2 linked regions of the Granulimonas faecalis genome follow. Each later gene encodes a partner of the first gene's protein in a complex. Links are inferred from orthologs where the notes say so. Each region holds a gene or a part of one and is shown on either strand. Other genes may lie near its edges.

Region 1 (5,314 bases):
CGGCGGCGGAGAGGAGGTCGACCTTGCCGATCTCCTTGAGGTACATGCGCACCGGGTCGCCGGTGAGCATGATGGCCGAGGAGTCGGTGCGGCGCTTCTTGGTGCGGCGCTTGCGCTTGGCCGGGGCCTTGGGCTCCTTCACGGCCACGGGCTTGGCGTCGTCGTCGACGGGCGAGTCGTCATCCTCGTCGTCGTGGACCTTGTCGATGTCGGAGTCGATGTCCTCGTCGTCGAGGTCTTCCTCCACCACAACGCCGTCGGGCACGGTCTCGGCCTCGGAGACGATCTCGACGCCGCCGGAGCGGAGCGCCGTGTAGAGGTCGTTGAGCTCGGCATCGTCGACGTCGATGTCGCTCAGGGCCACCTGGATGTCGTCCTCGGAGACGCTGCCGCCCGATTTCTTGGAGGCCTTCACCAGGCCTGCACGGACCGACTCGAGCTCGTCGGAGAGAACGGGGCTTTTCTGGGATTTCTTGGCTGCCAATGGTCTCCCTTCGCATGGGCATACTGTGCAATAGTCTACCCGAACGCCTGAGTGACCACGGGAACTACAAGCTAGTGACTGCCGGCGAGGGACTCCTTGAGGGCGGCCTCGCGGGCCCCGAGGTCCACGACCTCCTGCATGAGGGAGCGCACGTCGTCGTCGGGGCCCGGCGAGGCGAGGCGCGCCTGGAGGGCGCGGGACCTCCTCCTCAGCGAGAAGAGCTCCACGTTGTCCACGAGGAAGGCGGCCTTGGACTCCGCGGGGGCGCTCGACACGACGTCGATGGAGGCGCCGGAGAGCAGCGCCGGCGCCTCGGGGACGGCCTCGGTGGCCGCCCGGGCGGCGTCGGCGGGCGTGCTCCCGGGCGGCAGCCCGAGGACGGCCCACGCCACGGCCTCGTGGCGGGGGTCGGACCACGTGGTCGAGGCGATGCGGGCGGCCTGCTCGCCGAACGCGCCGGGATGGGCGACCATGGCGCCGAGGAGCTCGCGCTCCGCCCGGGCCTCGAGGTCCGAGGCGGGATCGCGCACAGGCTCCCCCCAGCTCGACCAGGGTCCCTCCCCCGCCCCGGGTTCCGGCTCGGGCTCGTAGACGTCCCGGTAGCGGTCGTACGCGTCGGGGGGCGCGGCCGGGGCCTGCGCCTGCCTCCGGCCGCGGGCGCCGTCGTCGTCCTGGGGGACCTCGGCGGCCCGGATGCGGCGCAGGGCCTCCTCGGGGCTCGTCCCCAGGGCGTCGGCCACGCGCCGGGCGTAGCCGTCGATGAGGATGGAGTCCTTGAGCGGGGCGAGGATGGAGGCCACGTCCTCCATGGCGCGCACGCGCCGCCCGGGGCCCATGGACCCGGCGCCGTCGAGGTGGCGCTCGAGCACGACGTCGATGAGCGGCCGGGCCTCGGCCAGGCGGTCGCGCAGGGCGTCGGCGCCGTGGGCGGCCACGTACTCCGCGGGGTCGGCGTCGTCGGGCAGCGTGACGCAGAGGAGGTCGGCCTCGGTCTTGTCCACGAACCGCACGGTCTTGTCCGCCGCCCGCTGGCCGGCGGCGTCGCCGTCGAGCATGACTACGACGCGCTTGGACTTGAGGCGGTTGATGAGCTTGATGTGGTCGAGCGTGAGGGCGGTGCCCAGGACGGCGGCCACGTTGGTGAAGCCTGCCTCGTGGAGCGCGATGGTGTCGGTGTAGCCCTCGACGACGACGAGCTCCCCCGTGGCCACCGCCGACTCCTTGGCGCGGTCGAAGGCGAAGAGGTGCTTGGACTTGTGCCACACGGGCGAGTCCTTGGAGTTGATGTACTTGGGCTTGGCGTCGCCCATGATGCGGCCGCCCATGCCGATGGCGCGGCCGGCCTCGTCGTGGATGGGGAACATCACGCGGTCGTAGAAGCGGTCGGCCAGGCGCCCCGACCGCTGGACGGCGAGGTCGGCGGCCAGCATCTCCTGGGAGGTGAACCCGAGCGAGCCGAGATGGCGCACGAGCTCGCCGTGGCCGGGGGCGTAGCCGAGGCCCCACCGCCGGCACACGGCCGAGCCCATGCCGCGGCCGGCGCAGTAGGCGCGGGCGGCGTCCTGGGCCTTGCCGCGGACGCGCAGGAGCTGGTTGGCGTAGAAGTCCTCGGCCGCCTGGAGGCAGAGGTGCAGCCGGTTCCGGGCCGGACCCCTCCGGGCCTGGCCCGTCTCGTGGAGCTCGATGCCCGCACGGTCGGCCAGGTACCGGATGGAGTCAGGGAAGTCGAGTCCCTCGCGCTTCTGGACGTAGTTGAAGACGTCACCGCCCTCGCCGCAACCGAAGCAGTACCAGAAGCCGGTGTCCGCCTTGACGTGAAACGACGGCGACTTCTCGTGGTGGAAGGGGCAGCAGCCCCAGAAGTCCCCCGACGAGCGCTCGCGCAGCTGGACGGTCTCCCCCACCAGGGACACGAAATCGGTGGCCTCGCGCACGCGCTCGCGCTCGTCGTCGCCGATCATGCCCCTCCTTCCCGGGGGTCCCGTCAGCGGGGGCCCTCCAACCTAACCGGCGCCTCCCCGAGGCGGCGGCGCACCTGCTCGATGTTGCCGAGGACGACGGACCTGAGGTCCCCGACGTCCCCGAACCTCCGCGACGCCCTGAGCTCCTCGGTGAGCATGACCTCTACGGCGGCGCCGTAGAGGTCGCCGGAGAAGCCCACGAGCGCGCACTCGAGTAAGGGGCCGGAGGCGCCCTCCCCGCCGTCGGCGAAGGTGGGCGGCAGCCCGGCGTTGACGGCGGCAGGCCACGCGAGGCCGTCGACGACGACGTAGCCGCCGAAGACGCCCGAGGCCGGAGCCACCGACCCCGCGGGGCACACCACGTTGGCCGTGGGGAAGCCGAAGGACGTGCCCTCGCCCCGGCCGTGGACGACCGTCCCGTGGGAGAAATGATACCGCGTGAGGAGCCTGCGGGCCTCCTGCACGTCGCCCGCGGCCACGTCCCGCCGGATGCGGGTGGCGCTCACCGGCGAGCCGTCGAGGGCCAGGAGCCGGTGGCCGAAGACGTCGACGCCGGCCCCCGCGCCCCACGCCGCGAGGCGGGCGACGGTGCCCTCGCCGCCGGCCCCGAGCCTGAAGCCCTCGCCGACGTGCACCGAGGCGAGGCCGAGGGTCGCGGCGAGCCCGTCCATGAAACGACGGTAGTCGAGCGAGGCCACGGCGGCCGTGAAGTCGAGGACGAGGATTCCGTCGACGCCGGTGGACCAGAGCATACGGAGGCGGTCGTCGCGGGAGAGGAGCGCAGGCTGGGGCTCCGGCCCGAGGATGCCGGAGGGGTCCGGGTCGAACGTGACGGCCACGAGCGGCAGCCCTCGGGAGGCGGCGTCCCGCCGGGCGCGGTCCAGGAGCTGGCGGTGGCCGGCGTGCATGCCGTCGAAGGCTCCGATGGCCGCGACGCACGGGGAGCCGGGGCACCCGTGGAGCACGCCGCCGTCGACGGGGACGCCCCGGGGCACGACGACGCCCCACGCGAGGGAGCGGGCGAGCTCGCCGGCGTCAGCGGAGCCCACCGCGCACCCCCTCTACGCCCTTGACGAGGTTCATCTTGGAGGCGAGGGAGCGGCCCCGGCGCTCCCACACGCCGTGGAGACGTCCGCCGTGCACGAGGGCGACCTCTTCGGCGTCGGTGGCGGCGGCCAGCCGCCTCCCGCACGCCGCGTCGGCGAGCTCCCGGTCGGAGAGCTCGCGCACCGGGAGGCCGAGGACCGCCGCGGGGTCGAGCGCCCGCGCACGGACGGCGTCGACGCCGCCGGCAGCGAGCTCCTCGAGGGTGAGGCAGTCGGCGAGGCCCACGGGGCCGGACGCCGTGCGGCGCAGGGAGCAGACGTGGGCCCAGCAGCCTACGTCGCGGCCGAGGTCGCGCGCTATGGAGCGGATGTAGCAGCCCTTGGAGACCTCGAGGGAGACGTCCCAGGAGACCACGCCGTCGTAGAGGGAGGTGCCGAGCAGCTCGGCCCGGAGGATGGAGACGGGCCTGGGGTCGAGCTCCACGGCCTCCCCCGCCCGCGCCGCGGCGTAGGAGCGCCGGCCGTCCTTGGACACGGCGGAGAAGGCCGGCGGCACCTGCATGGCGTCGCCGGGCATGGAGGCCACGACCGCGGCGGCCACCACGGGGTCGGCGAGGCGTGCCGGCGCCTTGGCCACGCGGACCGGCGCCCCCTCGGCGTCGTCGGTCGTGGTCTCGCAGCCGAACCGGAACGTGGACTTGTAGGCCTTGGTCGCAAGCGTAAGGATGCCGAGGAGGCGCGTGGCCTGCCCGACGCCCAGGACGAGGACGCCCGAGGCGTCGGGGTCCAGGGTCCCGCCGTGGCCCACCCTGCGCTCGTGGAGGGCGCGGCGGCAGGCGTCCACGACGTCGTGGCTCGTCATGCCCCGGGGCTTGTCCACGGCGAACAGGCAGTCCACCGCGCTCTCCCGGCGCCTCACCGGGCGCCCCCGCAGGGCGGGCAGCCCGAGACGACCTCCCTGAGGAGCGGGAACACCTGGGCGAACACGTCGTCGATGGTGCCGTCGGCGGAGAAGCCGGCGGCCGCACGGTGCCCGCCGCCGCCCATGGCCCTCGCCACGGCGGAGACGTCCACGTCGCCCTTGGCCCGCAGGTTGCCGCGCACGACGCCCGGGGTCGGCGACTCCTTGAGGAAGAGCGCGGCCTCGGCGCCCCGGATGGAGCGCACGCTGTCGATGAGGCCGTCGCACTCGTCGTCCTCGGCCCCGGTGTGGGCGAGGTCGGCCCGGGTGGCGTAGCTGTAGGCGATGCGACCGCAGTCGAGGGTGACGATGCGGCCCATGACGATGGACTCGAGGTGGAGGTACGGGAGCCTGAAGCTCTGGTAGACATTGAGGGAGACCCACGACGGGTCGGCGCCGGCGTCCACGAGGAGCGACGCCACCTTGAACGCCTCGGGGTCGGCGTTCTGGTACTGGAACCGGCCGGTGTCGGTCTGCACGGCGCAGAAGAGGTCGTTGGCCATGGCGGGCGTGAGCTCCACGCCCGCGAAGAGCGCGAACTCCGTCACGAGGACACCGGTCGCCGCGGCCTCCGTCCGTGTGAGGTGCGGCGTGCCGAAGGGCTCGTCGGCCGGGTGGTGGTCGATGACGGCGACGGCCCGCGATCGCTCCATGACCGCCCGGGCGTGGTTGAGCCGGGAGGGCGTGGGGAGGTCGAGGGCGATGAAGAGGTCGGGGTCGCCCCTGTAGGCCGAGGCGGCCACGAACGTGTCGGAGCCCGGCAGGAACCGGTAGGTCGAGGGCACGGGGCCGTCGTCGGCCAGCAGGCAGGTGACCTCCCGACCCTCGCCCCAGCGGGCGCGGACGACCTCGGCCATGGCGA
Region 2 (16,619 bases), 1.1 Mb from region 1 along the record:
ACCGTGCCGAGGGAATAGTGGATGGACTCGGCGATCTGCGGCCCCGTCTTTCCGGCGACGATGGCCAGGAGGACCGCCGCCTCCAACGCGCTGCACCCTCGATACCTCAGATAGTGATCCAGGCGCTCCTCCTGACCCACCTCCATTGGCGCCGGCGAGAAGCACCCCACAACCGCCGGCAGAAAGGCCACTGCCACAGGAAGCGCAAACGCGAGAAGGCGGGCCGCCAGCGCCGGGGTCAGGTCAAGCGGCAGCTGGGCGGCAAGACCCGCAACCGCACAGGCCCAGGCAAAGGATGTGGTTGTAACCCAGCCCACCAACGACCCCACGAGCAAAACCGCCAGGCCATAGGGGTCCTCGAGGACAGCCGGCAGGATGATACCGCGCCGCGGGACAAACCCGACCAAAAGAACGACCGATGCGGCAAGCAGCGGCATCTCAAGAGAGAAGCCCATATCAGCGGTAGCGCCAGCCGCAAGGCAGCAGCCGCCGGCTATGCCAAGGCACAGGCTTCGTCCCCTGCGGTAGGTGCCGGCAGAAGACCCTTCTCCACCCCCAACGGCCGGACCGTACAGTCTCCTCAGCGACCCGATTCCATCCAGCTCGAGCTTTTCGTATACATGGCTGAGGACCACACGAACGGTCCCTTCGCGAATACCGAGGGCCCCCGCCACTGCCGCCGGAGTCTCCCCGACAGCCACAAGGTCGGCAACCTGCTCCTCACGCGGACTCAAACGCCCCTTTGGAACACTTGATACGATCCCCCTCTCCTCGGCCCTCGTGACAGCGGGCGCCCCGGTGCGCCCCTCTGCGAGGGCATAGGAGAAAACCGCGATCGAACCGATGCTCGAGAGGTACACGACGGCCGACGGGATGTCGGCCGCGAGAACCAATCCGGAGACGATGCCGGCGATGCTGGGAAGGACGAAGCTTTGGACGTCGAGACCACGGAGGTAAAAGAGCACGGCAAGCAGACACTGCACGAGGGCGCACGGCACCGGAGGCCATAGAACAGCGTCGACGATCACCCAATCTTCCGGCGGAACCCATCGGGCGGAAACCATCAACAAGGCCAGGGCCACCGCCCAGATAAGGCCGTCGGCGACACCGTCCCCGAAGCCCCCTTCCGACCTGGACAGGACGAACCAAAGCACCCCGGACCAAGCGGCCGCGAGAGGGGCGGATGGGCACAGCAGCGCCAAGGCCGCCAACACCACCCATCTCAAAGCACGGCCGTCAGCGCCCACGGCGCCCCTCCCCGTCGAATGCATCACTAAACATATTTCTATAATGATAACATTGCGGTGGGACAGAAGTGCCCGACCATTGGGACAAAAGTGTCCGGGTGGAGGGACGGAGCGGCGGTGCTAGGCGTCGTGGTTGCGGTCCAGCTGCATGAAGCGCGTGGACTCCTTGAGGAAGACCATCTCGATGGTGCCCACGGGACCCGAGCGGTTCTTGGCCACGATGAACTCGGTGATGCCCTCGTCGGGACGGTCGGCCCGCTCGGCCTCCTCGGGGGTGGAGGAGCGGTCGAGCAGGATGACGATGTCGGCGTCCTGCTCGATGGAGCCGGACTCGCGCAGGTCGGAGAGCTGCGGGCGCTTGCCGGTGCGGTTCTCGGACGTACGGTTGAGCTGCGACAGGGCTACCACAGGCACGCGGAGGTCCTTGGCCATGATCTTGATGCCACGGCTCATCTCGGAGACCTCCGTGGCGCGGGAGTCCGAGCGCTTGGAGGGCGGCGGGCTCACGAGCTGCAGGTAGTCGAGGATGATTACAGCTTTCTCCTTGTTGCGGAGCATGCGGCGGGCCTTGGCCCTCACCTCGGTGACCGTGGTGCCGGGGGTGTCGTCGATGAGGATGTCCAGCTGGGAGAGGCGCGCGGAGGCGTCCATGAGGTTGGTCCAATCCTCGCCGGCGATCCTGGCGGAGCGGATCTTCTGGAGCGGCACCTGCGAGTACGCGGACAGCAGGCGCTGCGCGATCTCTGTCGAGCTCATCTCCAGGGAGAAGAACGCCACGGTGGCGCCGGCCTCGGCCGCCTGCACGGCCAGGTTGAGGGCGAACGACGTCTTGCCCACACCGGGACGGGCGCCCACGACCACCATCTGGCCCTCGCGCATGCCAAGGAGCATGTCGTCCAGGCGCTGAAAGCCCGTGCGCACGCCGGCGATCTCCTCACCGCTCTCGGCCTGGGCCTGGAGCTCGGCGTAGAGGGCCTGCATGGCGTCCTGCATGGAGATGTAGTTGGAGCGCACGTCGCGGTCGGTCACGGAGAGGATCATGCGCTCGGCGGAGTCCACGACCTCCTTGGTGTCCTCCGGGGCGTCGAAGGCCAGGCTCGTGATCTGGGCCGAGGCCGTGATGATCTGGCGCAGGGTGGCGTCGCGCCGGAGTATCTCGGCGTGGTGGCGCCAGGAGGAGAGCGAGAAGGTGTTGGCCGCAAGCTCCGCCAGGTAGGCGGGCCCGCCTACGCTCTCGAGCTTCTTGGCGCTCTGGAGACGGTCGGCCACGCTCAGGGGGTCGATGGGCAGCGAGTTGTCGAACATGTCGCGCAGGGTCTGGTAGACCACCTGGTTGCGCGGCAGGTAGAAGTCGTTGTCCTCGAGCTCGACGAGGCACTCCTGCAGGACGTCCTGGGACAGCATCATGGCCGAGAGCACGGACTTCTCGGCCTCGACGTCCTGGGGCATGGCGGGGGGCGCGGCGCCGAACGTGGGCGCCGGCACGGTGGCGATGGCCATGGGCTCCTCTCGGCTCACAACGGGTGCGGCACCGGTATCCTAGCCCATCGGGACCGGTAAGAGGTTAGACTGATTATGGGAAATCGGGCGTTCCGCCTTATCATCACCCCGATGTTTCCAAGGAGAGGCCCCCGTGCTGGACCTTCGCCGGTTTTAAACGTTTTCAACAAACTTTGCGGGCGCCCCCATGACAGTTGTCAACATTGGTAGAACCTCTGTTCGTATTCACACAGAACCATGGGCCCTACCAGCGGTTCTTTCATTGCTCAGCACAAAGTTGCAGGTAGATAGCACTGTTTTGGTAAACCACAGGAAAGAGGGGGCCGTCCGTCGACCTTGACGGACAGCCCCCTCTTATGATCGCGCAGGTAAAAGCCGGTGGAATGCCACGGGTGGACGAAAAGCCGTTGTTGAAAGCGGGCTACTCGCCGTACCCGGGAACCCCTTAGGCCTCCTCGGACTCCGTGGCCTCGGAGGCGTCCTCGGCGACAATCTCCTCGTCGGCGGGAACGTCCTCGTCGCCCTCGGGCAGGTCCTCGGGGGCACCCACCTGGACGCCGATGGTGGCGAAGATGGTGCGGTAGATGCCCACGACGACCTCGTGAAGGCCGGCGGTCTTGATGGGTTTGTTGATCTCGATGCGCTTGCGGTCGATCTCGATGCCGTACTGCTCCTTGAGGGCGTCGCCCACCATGGCATTGGTGACCGAGCCGAAGAGCTGGCCCTCGTCGCCGATCTTCACATCGATGACGACGACCTTGCCGTCGAGCTGATCGCGAAGGGCCTCGGCATCGGCGATGCGCTTGGCCTCACGGATGGCGATGTTGTTGCGACGCTGCTCGAGCTGCTTGATGTTGCCCGGGGTGGCGGGCTGGGCGATGCCGTTGGGGAACAGGTAGTTCTCGGCATATCCCTGGGCGACGTCGATGATGTCGCCCTCTCCGCCCTTGCCCCGAAGCTCACCCAGAAGGATGACTTTCATGGGACTCTCCTTTTCTGACGCCGGCGCCAGGGCCGGCACTTCCTTTTCCTACTCCCCCTGTGCCCCGGAACGGCCGTCCCCTGCCCGCATGTGGCGGAAGTCGGCCCAGAAGTCCACGAGGCCCAGGAGGCTCACGACGAAGAACGTGACCTCGAGGTCGATCGCCACCACCAGCACCAGGGTGCGGAGGAGGCAGCCCACGCCGTGGCGGTTGAACCACCAGGTGAGCACCGCGTAGCCGTCCATGAGGAAGACGAACCTCACGGCGAGCACGCAGGTGAGGCCGATGGCCCGGGCCACCTGCGCGCCGGCCCCGAAGACGCCGCCGAAGGCGAACAGGGCGACGCCCGCGATGAGGACCACGACCGACCACAGGGGCGAGTCGAAGGCCACGGGCCGCCACGACACCTTGCCCGCAGACGGACCGCGGGCCAGGAAACCGCCGTAGTGGCCGGCCAGGACGTTCATGCCCGCCAGGACGAAGTAGCCGAACGGCCAGAGGAGGCCGAGGAGCCACGAGAATGACCTGAGCTGGGCGGCGACGTCGAGGCCGTAGGTCGAGGCGGCCTCGTCCACCGCGGACGAGATCGCCTGGGTGAGGACCGCCGCGCCGTCGAGGCCCGCGAGGGCCGCGAACCCGAAGTCGATGGCGATATAGGCCGCACAGGCCACGGCTGCCACCGCGTAGTCCGTGGTAACGGTGGCCCGGCGGCCGGCGGCCAGGGAGCCGACGACCCACGCGAGCGCGCAGTCGACGACACCCTTCACCAGGACGGCGGCCGCACCCTGGACCCACAGGAGGCCGAGGACCAACCCGACGGCGCACGCGAGGGCCACGAGGGCCTTGCGCGGCCGCGAGAGGCCGTTGACCTGGGCGAAGGAGACGCCGTACGCGACCATGGCCACCCCGATGACGGAGAGGCCCGTGACCGCCACCGAGCCGAGCCCGGCCCAGAGCAGCGCGGTCACCAGGCTGCGGGAGTCACCCTGACGGTTGCCCCCGTACCTGACGATCGATGTCTCCTTCTCGGGCGCCTCGTCGCGCCCGTCCCTGCCGCCGGGACCCACTGCCGAGGTCTCCGGGTGCTAGTCGCGACGACGGCCGCCGCGGTTGGAGACCACGGGAACCGTGTAGGGCAGGAGCGCCATGATGCGGGCGCGCTTGATGGCGTTGGCGATGTCGTGCTGGTGCTGCGTGCAGGCGCCGGTGACGCGACGGGGCTTGATCTTGCCGCGGTCGGTCATGTACTTGCGAAGGAGCTGGGTGTCCTTGTAGTCGATGAACTCGACATCCTCCTTGCAGAACTGGCAATACTTGCGACGCGGCTGACGCTGATACTCAGTGGCCATGTCTTAGGTACCTTTCATTGCGGCGGCCGCGGGGCCGCCGGGAAGTTAGAACGGGATGTCGGCCTCGTAGGTCTCGCCCATAGGGGGCTGGGCCTGCGTTGCCGGGGCCGGGGTCTCCGGCGTGGCGGCCGCCCAGTTGGGCTGCGCCGCCTGCTGGGGGGCGTAGGGCTCGCGGACCTGCGGGGCCTGCTGAGCCTGGGCCTGATAGGACCCCTGGCCTCCCTGGGGGTAACCCCCCTGCCCGTAGCCACCGGGGTTGCCCTGGCCGTCGCCGCGCTGCCCCATGAACTCGATGTCGTCCACGACGACCTCTATCTTGGAGCGGTTCTTCTGCGTGTCGCGGTCGACCCACTGGCTCCAGCGGAGTCGGCCCTCGACGGCGACCTTGGTCCCCTTGGTGAGGAAACGGGAGATGGACTGGGCGCGGTTGCCGAACATGACGCAATCGATGTAGTTGGGGCGGTCCTCCCACTGGTCGGTCTGGGGGTTGCGCCACCGATCGTTGACGGCCACGCCGATGTGCAGGATGCTCGTCCCGCTCTGCGCGGCACGAAGCTCGGCATCACGGGTGAGGTTGCCGGTGATGATGACTCGATTGATGCTCATGGACGTTCACGCCCCTCTCATCCGGCAGGCTCCGCCTGCCTCCTTCAAGGCTTACTCCTCGTGGTCGGGACGACGCACGATCATGTGACGCTTGATGGCATCGGTGATGCGGCACACACGGTCGAGCTCGGCGATCTGGTCGGGGTCTGCCTGGAAGTTGATGAGGGTGTAGTCGCCCTCGGTCAGCTTGTCGATCTCGTAGGCGAGCTTGCGCTTGCCCCAGTTGTCGACGTTGTCGATCACGCCGCCGTTCTCGGTGATGGCGGTGTCGATGCGCTTCATGGCGCCGGCACGCGTCTCGTCGTTGATGGTGGGGTCGACGATGAACAGGATCTCATAGGCCTTCATGGTTTCACCTCCTCTGGGCTGATGGCCCCGGGTCGTGAAGGTCTGCGCCCGGGGCAGGAAAGGTTCGGCGAAAGATAGTAGCACACGCCGGGCCTTTCCTCGGCAAACACACACCAGTGTCTCGCCGCGGCGTCCCTGGGGCCAGCGTAGCGGTCGCCTCCGACCGGTTCCCGACCGGCTTTCGACCGGGCCCCGACCGCCGCGGTCAAGGTCCCGGCATGGGAGAGGGGCCGTCCCCGCGTGGGAGGCAGCCCCTCTCGAGAAGGTCCTCGCTGAGGACCGGCCTACTCGGCGTCCTCGTCGTCGTGCTTGATGAGCGGGGTGACCACGGAGCCGCCGTCCTGGGCGACCTCCTCGGCGGCGGCCACGGAGGAGTCGGCGTAGTTGTACTCGGGGGAGTTGGCCGACGCCGTGGCGGCCACGCCGTAGGTGTCGGCGGGGGTGGGCGGGGTCACGCCGCTGTCGGGGGAAGTGGCGGGGCGCACCGTGGGGTCGTCCTCGTACTCCATGTGGTCGACGGCCTGGTCGTCGGGGTCGAGCCTGCCGCTCTTGTCGGCGATGGCGTCCGCGGCGTCCCAGACATCCTCGTTGGTGGGCGCGGTGACGTTCTCGTTTGCCTTGTAGTCCATGGGTAGGGCCTCCTTGGGTCGGTCGTTGGGGGCTTGGTACCCACTATCGGGAGGCAGGGCACCGCCCGGGACCGGATTCACAGGAGAAACGGGCGTCGCCGGGCCGCCGACCACAGGCACCGGGTCGGAGGGGTCGCCCCAAGCCGGGACATCGAACTGTCGCATCCAGATGGCGGCGGCGGTGACCGCGAGCATGGCGAACACGATCTCGACGGCGACGGTCACGTAGGTGGCCAGCACGACGAGGGGCAGCCACGCCGAGAGGAGCGGGCCGACGGTCTGGAGGAGCCAGTACAGGGCGTAGGCGTCGCCGTCACCCCAGGTGGCCAAGGCCGCGACCTGGGCGATCGCGGGGAACGCGGCGGCAAAGAGACAGAGTCCCACGGCAATGCCGATGACCACCTCGACGACGGTGCCGAGGAGATCGATGCCCAGGACCCGGACGAGGCCCGAGAAGTCGTGGCTCACCATGGTCCACACCTTGGAAAAGCCGTAGCCCGGCCCGATCCTGCCGTAGATGACGGCGCGCAGGGCCGCCACCATGATGAACACGCCGCAGACCCACTGGCCCACGAAGAGGACGAGGTTCATGAAGGAGGAGACTCCGGAACCCATGGGCGAGAACGCGGCCTTGAGCACATACACGACGGCGGCCAGCAGCGCGCCCCAGCCGAGGTAGACCACGAAGGCCGTCCAGCCTGCCTTGAAGCAGCCGCCCACGTCCACCCGGGTCTGCTTGGGGGCGGCGTCCACGCCCCAGGCCGTGAGACGGGCCCAGGCGAAGATGTAGCCCATCATGGCGATGGGGCCCGCGATGGGCACGAACATGCAGAGGGCGAGGACGAGGACGGGCTTCCACCAGCCCTTGTCCTGGGTGAGCATCGCCCAGGCGCGGGACAGGTAGTGGCCGTTGCCGAACGCGGTGTCAGCCATGGAGACCCCTTCATCGAGAGCTGCGCGGTTGAAACGAGGGTACCCCAAACCGGGCCGTCCTCAGGCGCCCTTCCCGTCGGTCCCGCCATCGGAGGGGCCGTCCCCCTCGCCGCGACGGTGCTCCAGGCGGTCCATGGTCTCCGGCGTGCCGAAGATGGCCTCGGCCGATCCGGTGGCCTGACCGGCGTCGGCCAGGCGCTCCTCGGCGGCGAGCTCCTCCTTGATCTCTGCCTTGAGCTCGTCTTTCAGCTGGGCGCGCTCCTGCTCCTCCACCCGCTTGTGGCGGGCCTGCTCGGCCACGGTGAGCGGCCGTGTGGGCTCCTGGGACCCCCGCACGCCGTGGCCGTAGCGGCTGGCGCGGTAGGGGATGTGGTAGCTCACGTCGCCGGGCTGCCGCGCCTTGAGGCGCCGGGTGTAGTCGATGACCCGCGGCGTGAGGTCCACCTGGGAGGGCGTCTGGATGTTGTAGCGGAGGCTCGCCCAGCGCAGGAGGCAGCACACGGCCACGCAGGCCACCACAGCCACGCCCTTGACGAGCCCCATGTAGACCAGGCCGTAGTACGCGGCACCCGAGAGCAGGGCGCAGCAGGCGTAGAGGTTGCCCGGGCGGAAGATCTGCGGGACGTCGCCCAGGAAGATGTCGCGGAGCATGCCGCCGCCCACGCCCGTGAGCACGCCCATGAGCAGGCAGGCCACAAAGGTGAGGCCGGCCACCACAGCCTTGTCGGTGCCCGTGGCGGTGTAGATGCCCACCGAGAGGATGTCCACGACGGCGGTGATGCGGTCGATGCGGCGGAAGAGGCCAGAGAAGAAGAAGGCCACCATACCGGCCACGGCGGCCACGGGGATGGCCCAGGGGGAGTCGAGCATGAAGACGGTGCCGCGCTGCATGATCATGTCGCGGATGAGGCCGCCGCCGAGGCCGCAGAGCATGCCGAGGCCTGCGGCGCCGAAGAGGTCGAGCTTGCGCTCGGTGGCGGTGAGCCCGCCGAAGGCCGCGCCCACCACCACGGCGGCCATGTCGATCCACTGGGGCATGGCGAGCACCGAGAACTGGGGGTTCAACGACGTGAAGAACGACTCCATGGACGGCTCCCCGGCTCGAGGTGTGGACTCACGATTTTGCTGTGGCACATGAGCGCGTTGTGTTATTCTAGCCGTTGCAATCGCATCTGGAGAGTTGTCCGAGCGGCTGAAGGAGCACGATTGGAAATCGTGTAGGCGGTAACCCCGTCTCCCGGGTTCAAATCCCGGACTCTCCGCCAGATTCCTAACGCGGCGTCCCACGGGGCGCCGCGCACCCTATATACGGAGGGGTGGCAGAGTGGTTGATTGCGGCGGTCTCGAAAACCGTTTACGTGCTCCGCACGTACGAGGGTTCGAATCCCTCCTCCTCCGCCATTGAAAGCCGGAAGGCCCGGGGCACCCCGGGCCTTCTCCTTTTTCGGCTGCCTGTCACGTCTGTCGGGCCCGTTTGCCGTCGCCCCGCGGCGCCGCCAGCGGGAGGCCATGCCAAAGGCCTCTTTGGCATGGCCGGAGACCCCCGACCGGGGCCGCCCATGGGCCGGGACCCCGGACAGGGCCGTCACCCGCGGTGGGCGAGGGCGTCACGCACCCAGAGAACGGCGACCACGGCCCAGGGGAGCCACATCTCGCCCCATGTCACCAGGAGGCCGCCGGGTGGGAACGAGTAGTACATCCCCTGGTATGGGATGACCCACTCCCACCGGAGCCAGAAGCACACCGCCCAGAGGAGCGTCAGGTACGTGGCGGGGTTCTTGATGAATGACCGGACAAACATGTTTACATCGATCTACGGACTTCCATATCTCTCCTTTCGTTTATTAGAACCACGTCATTAAAATGGCAGCACAATTGCATCGAAAGATATGATGGTCCCCTAATTCTATAAACGGTCGATAAACTCCCTTGAACGGTATCTGTCGTACTTTTCGAGAAATGATTCACCACCATGGCCCACCGCACACCCGAAGGATCGCCCGCCCCCATGGGCCGCTTCACCGCGGCCGTGCGCTCGTGGTTCCTCGCCGAGTTCGAGACCCCCACACCGGTGCAGGCCGAGGCCTGGGACGCCATCCAGGACGGCGAGAACGTGCTGGCCATCGCCCCCACAGGCTCCGGCAAGACGCTGGCGGCGTTCCTCGCCGCCATAGACCGCCTGGTGGCCGACCCTCCCTCACCCGCGGAGCCCGGCGTGCGGATCCTCTACGTCTCACCCATGAAGGCGCTGGCGGCCGATGTGGAGAGGAACCTGCGCCGGCCCCTCTCCGCCATCGCCGACGAGGCCGCGGCGGCGGGCCTCGACATCGCCGCCCCCACCACGGCCATGCGCACCGGCGACACCACCCCGGCCGAGCGCCGGCGCATCGCGAGCAGGCCGCCCCAGATCCTCATCACCACGCCGGAGTCGCTCTACCTCATGCTCACCTCCAAGGCGGCCCGGGTGCTGGAACGCGTGGAGACCGTGATCGTGGACGAGGTCCACTCCCTCGCCGACTCCAAGCGCGGCGCCCACCTGGCCCTCTCCCTGGAGCGGCTCGACTGCCTGCTGGAGCGCCCCGCCCAGCGCGTGGGCCTCTCGGCCACGGTGCGGCCGCCCGGTCGCGTGGCGCGCTTCCTGGGCGGCAGCCGCCCCGTACGGGTGGTGGGCGCCGGCGCCGCGCCCGACATGGACCTCTCCGTGCGCGTGCCCGTGCCCGACATGGTCCGGGTGGCCGCCCTCTCCACCCGGGCGGCCGAGCGGGGCTCCGCGGTGCCGCCGGCCGATGCCTGGAAGACCGACCGCACCATGGCGGCGGCCATGGCTGCCGGGAAGAACAGCAACATCAAGGCCTCCAAGCCTTTGCCCCGAGAGAGCCGCGTCGGCTCGCGCTCGGTGTGGCCGCACCTGGAGGCGAGAATCCTCGACCTGGTGGAGGCGCACTCCTCCACCATCGTCTTCGTCAACAGCCGCGGCCTCTGCGAGCGCCTGTGCGCCCGGCTGAACGAGCTCCACGCCCAGCGCCACGGCCTGGCCCCCGCCGCCCCCTCGGGTCCCGAGAGGGCGTTCCACTCGGCCATGGGCTCGACCGAGACCCACACGCAGCCGCTGCCCGAGGACTTCGCCCCCGTGGCCGAGGCCCACCACGGCTCGGTGTCCAAGGAGCGCCGCGCCGAGGTGGAGGCTCGGCTCAAGTCGGGCGGGCTCCGCTGCGTGGTGGCCACGTCCAGCCTCGAGCTGGGCATAGACATGGGCTCCGTGGACCTCGTGGTGCAGGTGGCGCCGCCCCTCTCGGTGGCCGGCGGCCTGCAGCGCGTGGGCCGCGCCAATCACTCCGTGGGCGGCCGGTCCCGGGCCGTCATGTTCCCGCGCACCCGCCTGGAGCTCGTGGACTGCGCCGTGGCGGCCGAGGCCATGGGGGCCGGGGCCATCGAGGAGACGCGCTTGGTGGAGAACCCCCTCGACGTCCTGGCCCAGCAGACCGTGGCCGCCGTGGCCGAGCGCCCCTGGAAGGCCGACGAGTGGTTCTCCCGCGTGACCATGGCCGAGAACTACCGCGACCTGCCCCGGGCGGCGTTCGACGCGGTGCTCGCCATGCTGGCCGGGGACTTTGGCGCCGAGGGGCTCGGGGCCTTCTCGCCGCGCCTGGCCTGGGACCGCGAGACCGGCGAGCTCACGGCGCTGCCCAACAGCCGCAACCTGGCCGTGTCGGGCGCAGGCACCATCCCCGACCGCGGCCTCTACCCGGTGTTCGTGGAGGGTGAGCGCACAGGCAGGGAGCGGCGGCGCGTGGGCGAGCTCGACGAGGAGATGGTCCACGAGAGCCGTGTGGGAGACGTCATCACCCTGGGCACGAGCACCTGGCGCATCAAGCGCATCCACGACGACCGCGTGCTCGTGGAGCGCACCGGGGCCCGGGCGTCGCGCCTGCCCTTCTGGCACGGCGAGGGCGCGGGCCGGCCCTTCGAGGACGGCCTGGCCAAGGGCGAGTTCCTCGACGCCGCAGCGGCCGGCACCCACCGGAACCGCCCCGACGGGGCGCTCGCCGTGCGCCTGGCCGCGGCGGGCCTCACGGACGAGGCCACCGACAACCTCTGCGCCCTCCTGTCGCAGCAGCGAGCCTCCACCGGGGCCGTGCCGGGGGCGTCGCACCTGGTCATGGAGTACGTGGACGACGACGGGGGCGACCTCCGCCTCATCCTCCACTCGCCCTTCGGCCGGTCCGTGCACGCTCCTTGGGCCCTGGCCGTGGCCGACCGCGTGCGGCGGCGCTACGGGTTCGACCCGGAGGTCATGGCCGCGGACGACGGCATCGTCCTGCGCATGCAGCCCGCAGACGAGCTACCGGGGCCGGAGCTCTTCATGTTCGACGGCGACGTCCTCGCCCAGACCGTGCGCTCCTGCGTGGCCGACACCGCGCTCTTCTCCGCACGGTTCCGCGAGTGCGCCGCCCGCGCCCTCCTCATGCGCCCCGCGGGCTTTGGCAAGCGGGCGCCCCTCTGGCTCCAGCGTGTGCAAGGGGGCCAGCTCCTCGAGGCGGCCCGGCGCACCGAGGGCTTCCCCATCCTCCTGGAGGCCATGCGCGAGTGCCTGCGCGACGTCTACGACCTGCCGGCCCTGGAGGAGGTGCAGCGGCGCCTGCGCAGCCGGCGCACGTCCGTGACCGTGGCCCATACGGCCACGCCGTCGCCCTTTGCCGCCAACCTGCTCTTTGGCTACGTCATGGAACACCTCTACGACGACGACCGCCCCCACGCCGAGAAGGCCGCCGACCTGCTCTCCGTGGACCCGTCGCTCCTGGCCGAGCTCGTCGGCGGCGACGACCTGGCCTCCCTCGTGCCGTCCGAGGTGGCCGCCGAGGTGGAGGCCGAGCTCCAGTGGCTCGCACCCGGCACCCAGGCCGCCTCCGAGGACGACGTCGAGCGCATGCTGCGCCGCCTGGGCCCGCTGTCGGACGGCGAGGTGGCCGAACGCTGCGACGAGCCGTCCCGCGCCGTGAGGTGGCTCACGGCCCTCGCCGACCGCCGGCGCGTGTTCCGCGCCGTGGTGGCCGGCGAGGTGCGCTGGGTAGCCGCGCCCGACGCCGCCGTGCTGGCCGACGCCCTCGGGGTGGCCGTGCCCGCCTGGGCCGCGGCGGAGCGGGAGGTGTTCGCGGGTTTTTCCGGTGCCGAGGCCTCCGTCGTCGAGAGGCACCCGCTGGACGGCCTCATGGCGCGCTTCGCCGCCTGCCACGGCCCCTTCTCGGCGGGCGAGGTCGCCCGCTCCCTGGGGTGCGGGCCGGCCGTGGCTGCGGAGTCCATGGCGCGGCTCACCCGCGACGGCACATTGCTGGAGGCGCCCTTTGGCCACGATGACGACGGTGGCCCCCGCACCGCCGTGGAGGCCTCGGTCTTCCGGCGCATGCGCGCCCGGGCCCGGGAGCGGGCCGTGGGCGCGGCGGCCCCCGTGGACGGCGCCACCTACACGGCCTCGCTCCTCGGGCGCCAGCAGGTGCCCCACGCGGGCGGAGAGGCCGGCGACCCCGTGGACCTGCTCGCCGACGCCGTCGCGCTCTTTGAGGGCGTCTTCCTGCCGCCGGAGGTGTGGGAGGGCACCGTCTTCCCGGACCGCGTGCCCGGCTACCGGCCCGCCATGCTCGACGAGCTCCTGGCCTCGGGCGACGTGGTGTGGCAGGGCAGGCTGGCGCCTGCGTCCAAGGACGGCGGGCAGCGCCGGCTGGCGGCGTTCTGGCCCACCGACTCCCCCTTCGCCCCGCTGCCGGCCCCCGGCGCCGGTACCGCACCGGCGCGCCCGGAGGCGGCGGATGACGGGGGCGAGGGTCCCAGGGCGCGGGTGTGGGACATGCTGGCCCGGGAGGGCGCCGCGCCCTTCGCCGTGGTGGACGCGCGCTGCGGCGAGGCCGCGGGAGGTGCGGCGGCCGTGGCGGAGACGCTCGAGGCCCTGCTCTGGGACGGCGTCTGCCTCGTCGACTCGTTCGACGCCGCGCGGTCCAAGGCGCGCGGCCAGGTCCCGGCCCCGAGACGCCGGTCGCACAGCCGCTACCGGGGGCACGCCGCCCGGCGCGCGGCCCGGGCCCTCTCCGAGGTCCCGGCCGTGTCCCCCGCCGCGGCGACATCGGGGCGCTGGTCCCTCGCCTGCCCGAGCGACGCCTCCGACACCGAGCGGGCCTGCGCCCTCGCGGAGTCGTTGCTCGACCGCTACGGCGTGGCCTGCCCCGCCACGGCCGAGGCGGCGGGGGTCCCCGGCGGCCTCTCCCAGGTCTACCCCGTGCTCAAGGCCATGGAGGAGGCCGGGTCGCTGCTGCGCGGCGCCTTCGTGGAGGGGCTCGGCCCCCTGCAGTTCGCCGCCGTCGACACCGTGGAGGCGCTCCGCGAGGCACGCGACTGCGCAGGGGACGGCGAGGGTCCCGCGGCCGCCCGCGACCTGCGCGTGCTCTGCTCGGCCGACCCGGGGCAGCCCCTGGGAGCGGTCCTCCCCTGGCCCGACGGCACCGAGCTCCCCAAGCGCTCCGCGGACTCCTGGACGGTCTTCCTCGGTGGGATGCCCGTGCTTTGGGCGGCGCCCCGCCTCAAGACCGTGGCGCTCTTTGGCTGCGAGGACGCCTGGGGCGGCGCCGTGGCCGCCGTGCTCGACGCCATGGAGGACCGGGCGCGGGCCCAGGGCCGGTCCTGGGCCCTGGAGCGGATCGAGGTGCGGTCCGTGAACGGCAGGGCCGTCCGCGAGGGCCCCCTGGCACCGGTGCTCGCGGGGCTTGGGTTCGTCCCCACCCCCGACGGCATGCGGTTCTACCCGAAGCCGTACTGACGGGCGCCCCGCGGCGCCCGGGCCCGGGCCTGGCCGACGTTCTACGTGAAACGCAAAACGCCCGGGTCTGGGATCCCAGACCCGGGCGCTCGCGGCCGACGGGGGCGAACGGCTACTTGGAAACCTTGCCCCTGCGCACGTTGTCCTTCTTGCGCTCGATGGCGTTGAGGATGCGCTTGCGCATGCGGATGTTCTTGGGCGTCACCTCGACGAGCTCGTCGTCCATGATGTACTCGAGGGCCTCCTCGAGGGTGAAGGTCTTGGGCGGCGTGAGCTGCACGGCGATGTCGGCGGTGGAGCTGCGCTGGTTGCCCAGGCTCTTGGTGCGGGCGATGTTGACCACCATGTCGCCGGGCTTGGAGCGCTCGCCGACGAGCATGCCCTCGTAGCACTCCTCGCCGGGGCCCACGAACATGGTGCCGCGCTCCTGCAGGGTACCCAGGGCGTAGCCCACGGACTTCTCGGTGCTCATGGAGATCATGGCGCCGTTGTTGCGGACGCCCAGCTCGCCGGCGTAGGGGCCGTACTCGGAGAACGTGTGATAGAAGACGCCCTCGCCGTGGGTGGCGTTGAGGATGCGGTTCTTGAGGCCCATGATGCCGCGCGTGGGGATCTTGAACTCCAGGTGCGTGTGGGTCTCGCCGGCCTGCATGCTCGACATGGTGCCGCCGGACTCGCCGAAGGCCTCGATGACCTTGCCGGAGAACTCGTTGGGGCACTCCACCACGGCGAGCTCCACGGGCTCCAGCCGGTGGCCGTGCTCGTCCTCCTTGAAGAGCACACGGGGGCGGCCCACCTGGAACTCGAAGCCCTCGCGGCGCATGGCCTCCATGAGGACGGAGAGGTGCAGGATGCCGCGGCCGGCCACCTCCACGCCGGTCTTGTCGCCCAGCTCCTCGATGCGCATGGTCACGTTGTTCTCGGCCTCGCGCATGAGGCGCTCCTTGAGCTGGCGGGCGCCCACGATGTCGCCGTCGCGGCCCACGAGGGGGCTCGTGGAGGCCTCGAAGACCACGGAGAGGGTGGGCGGGTCGATCTCGATGGGCTCCAGCTCCACGGGGTTCTCGGGGTCGGTGTAGACGTCGCCGATGTCGGTGCGGTCGATGCCCACCACGGCGCCGATGTCGCCGGCGCGGATCTCGTCGCACTCGGTGCGGCCGAGGTAGTCGAAGGTGAAGAGCTGCTTGGCCTGGGCCATGGCGCGGCTGCCGTCGTTCTTGACCACGAGGATCTGCTCGCCGGCGTGGATGGTGCCGGAGTAGACGCGGCCGATGCCGATGCGCCCCACGTAGCTGGAGTGGTCGATGGTGACGCACTGCATGGCCAGAGGGCCGTCGGGGTCGCAGTCGGGGGCGGGCAGGCAGTCCACGACCATGTCCAACAGGGGGTACATGTCGTCGTTGCCGTCGTCCGGGGAGAGGCGGGCGAAGCCGTTGACGGCGCTCGCGTAGACCACGTGCTCCATGGCGAACTCGAGCTGCCCGTCGGTGGCGCCGAGGTCCATCATGAGGTCGAGGGAGTCGTTGACCACGGCCTCAGGGCGGGCGCCCGGGCGGTCGATCTTGTTGACCACGATCATGATGGCGAGGCCGGCGTCGATGGCGTGGCGCAGCACGAAGCGCGTCTGGGGCATGGGGCCCTCGAAGGCGTCCACGAGGAGCAGGGCGGAGTCGGCCATACGGAGCACGCGCTCCACCTCGCCGCCGAAGTCGGCGTGGCCCGGGGTGTCGATGACGTTGATCTTGACGCCCTTGTACTCGATGGAGATGTTCTTGGCCAGGATGGTGATGCCGCGCTCGCGCTCCTGGTCGTTGGAGTCGAGGACACGGTCCTCCACCTGCTGGTTTGCCCTGAAGGCGTCGGTGGCCCGCAGCAGCTTGTCGACGAGAGTGGTCTTGCCATGGTCGACGTGGGCGATGATGGCGACGTTTCTCAGGTTCTCTTGCAGCATGGAGCTCTCTTTCTTATAACAGCGGTTCTGTCTCCCCCGCCGGGGCCGGGTCGCTCCAGCGGAGGGCGCTGCCCGAACCCACCCCGTCGAGCAGGAGGAAGGCCGAGTAGTCGACGTCGTTGCCCTTGTCCCCAAACTCCGTGACGAGCGCGTCGGAGAAGCCCGACCCCGTGTCGACGGCGCCGGCGTAGGCGATGGCGTAGCACACGGGCCTGGAGAAGCCGGGCTCCTTGAGGGTGCCACCCGCGAGGCGGCGCACCCAGTCGTG

What was found.
Region 2: the proteins of dnaG (region 1) and dnaB are in contact, whole or in part, in a crystal structure (PDB 2R6A), measured with the Geobacillus stearothermophilus proteins. The link is inferred for Granulimonas faecalis from one-to-one orthologs. Residues at the interface, in WP_049624496.1 of Geobacillus stearothermophilus: Lys456, Leu457, Leu458, Pro459, Ala460, Asn463, Ala464, Leu467, Leu535, Leu536, Ile537, Ala538, Gln544, Glu545, Asp548, Tyr549, His552; in WP_033016901.1 of Geobacillus stearothermophilus: Ser13, Glu15, Ala16, Gln18, Glu91, Leu92, Asp94, Ala95, Val96, Pro97, Thr98, Ala99, Ala100, Asn101, Tyr104, Tyr105, Ile108.

Annotation. Positions count from the first base shown.
Region 1 is NZ_BQKC01000001.1:1,098,363-1,103,676, forward strand. What follows is about bases 1-2,925. They hold dnaG (DNA primase), read right to left. Parts: upstream 2,446-2,925; coding sequence 556-2,445; downstream 1-555. Other genes in these bases: rpoD (RNA polymerase sigma factor RpoD), read right to left, coding at 1-484; ribF (bifunctional riboflavin kinase/FMN adenylyltransferase), read right to left, coding at 2,469-2,925. In the rest of the region: more of ribF, read right to left, coding at 2,926-3,494; tRNA pseudouridine(55) synthase TruB, read right to left, coding at 3,481-4,389; OR600_RS05040 (DHH family phosphoesterase), read right to left, coding at 4,407-5,314. UniProt on the Escherichia coli protein: RNA polymerase that catalyzes the synthesis of short RNA molecules used as primers for DNA polymerase during DNA replication.
Region 2 is NZ_BQKC01000001.1:16,985-33,603, reverse strand. What follows is about bases 558-3,411. They hold dnaB (replicative DNA helicase), read right to left. Parts: upstream 2,748-3,411; coding sequence 1,368-2,747; downstream 558-1,367. Other genes in these bases: rplI (50S ribosomal protein L9), read right to left, coding at 3,193-3,411; OR600_RS00150 (LuxR C-terminal-related transcriptional regulator), read right to left, coding at 558-1,247. Also shown: more of OR600_RS00150, read right to left, coding at 1-557; more of rplI, read right to left, coding at 3,412-3,729; OR600_RS00135 (YybS family protein), read right to left, coding at 3,778-4,797; rpsR (30S ribosomal protein S18), read right to left, coding at 4,816-5,079; OR600_RS00125 (single-stranded DNA-binding protein), read right to left, coding at 5,125-5,685; rpsF (30S ribosomal protein S6), read right to left, coding at 5,737-6,033; OR600_RS00115 (DUF4013 domain-containing protein), read right to left, coding at 6,318-7,595; OR600_RS00110 (trimeric intracellular cation channel family protein), read right to left, coding at 7,656-8,681; OR600_RS00095 (hypothetical protein), read right to left, coding at 9,181-9,396; OR600_RS00090 (DEAD/DEAH box helicase), read left to right, coding at 9,604-14,400; translational GTPase TypA, read right to left, coding at 14,513-16,351; OR600_RS00080 (hypothetical protein), read right to left, coding at 16,365-16,619. UniProt on the Escherichia coli protein: The main replicative DNA helicase, it participates in initiation and elongation during chromosome replication. Travels ahead of the DNA replisome, separating dsDNA into templates for DNA synthesis.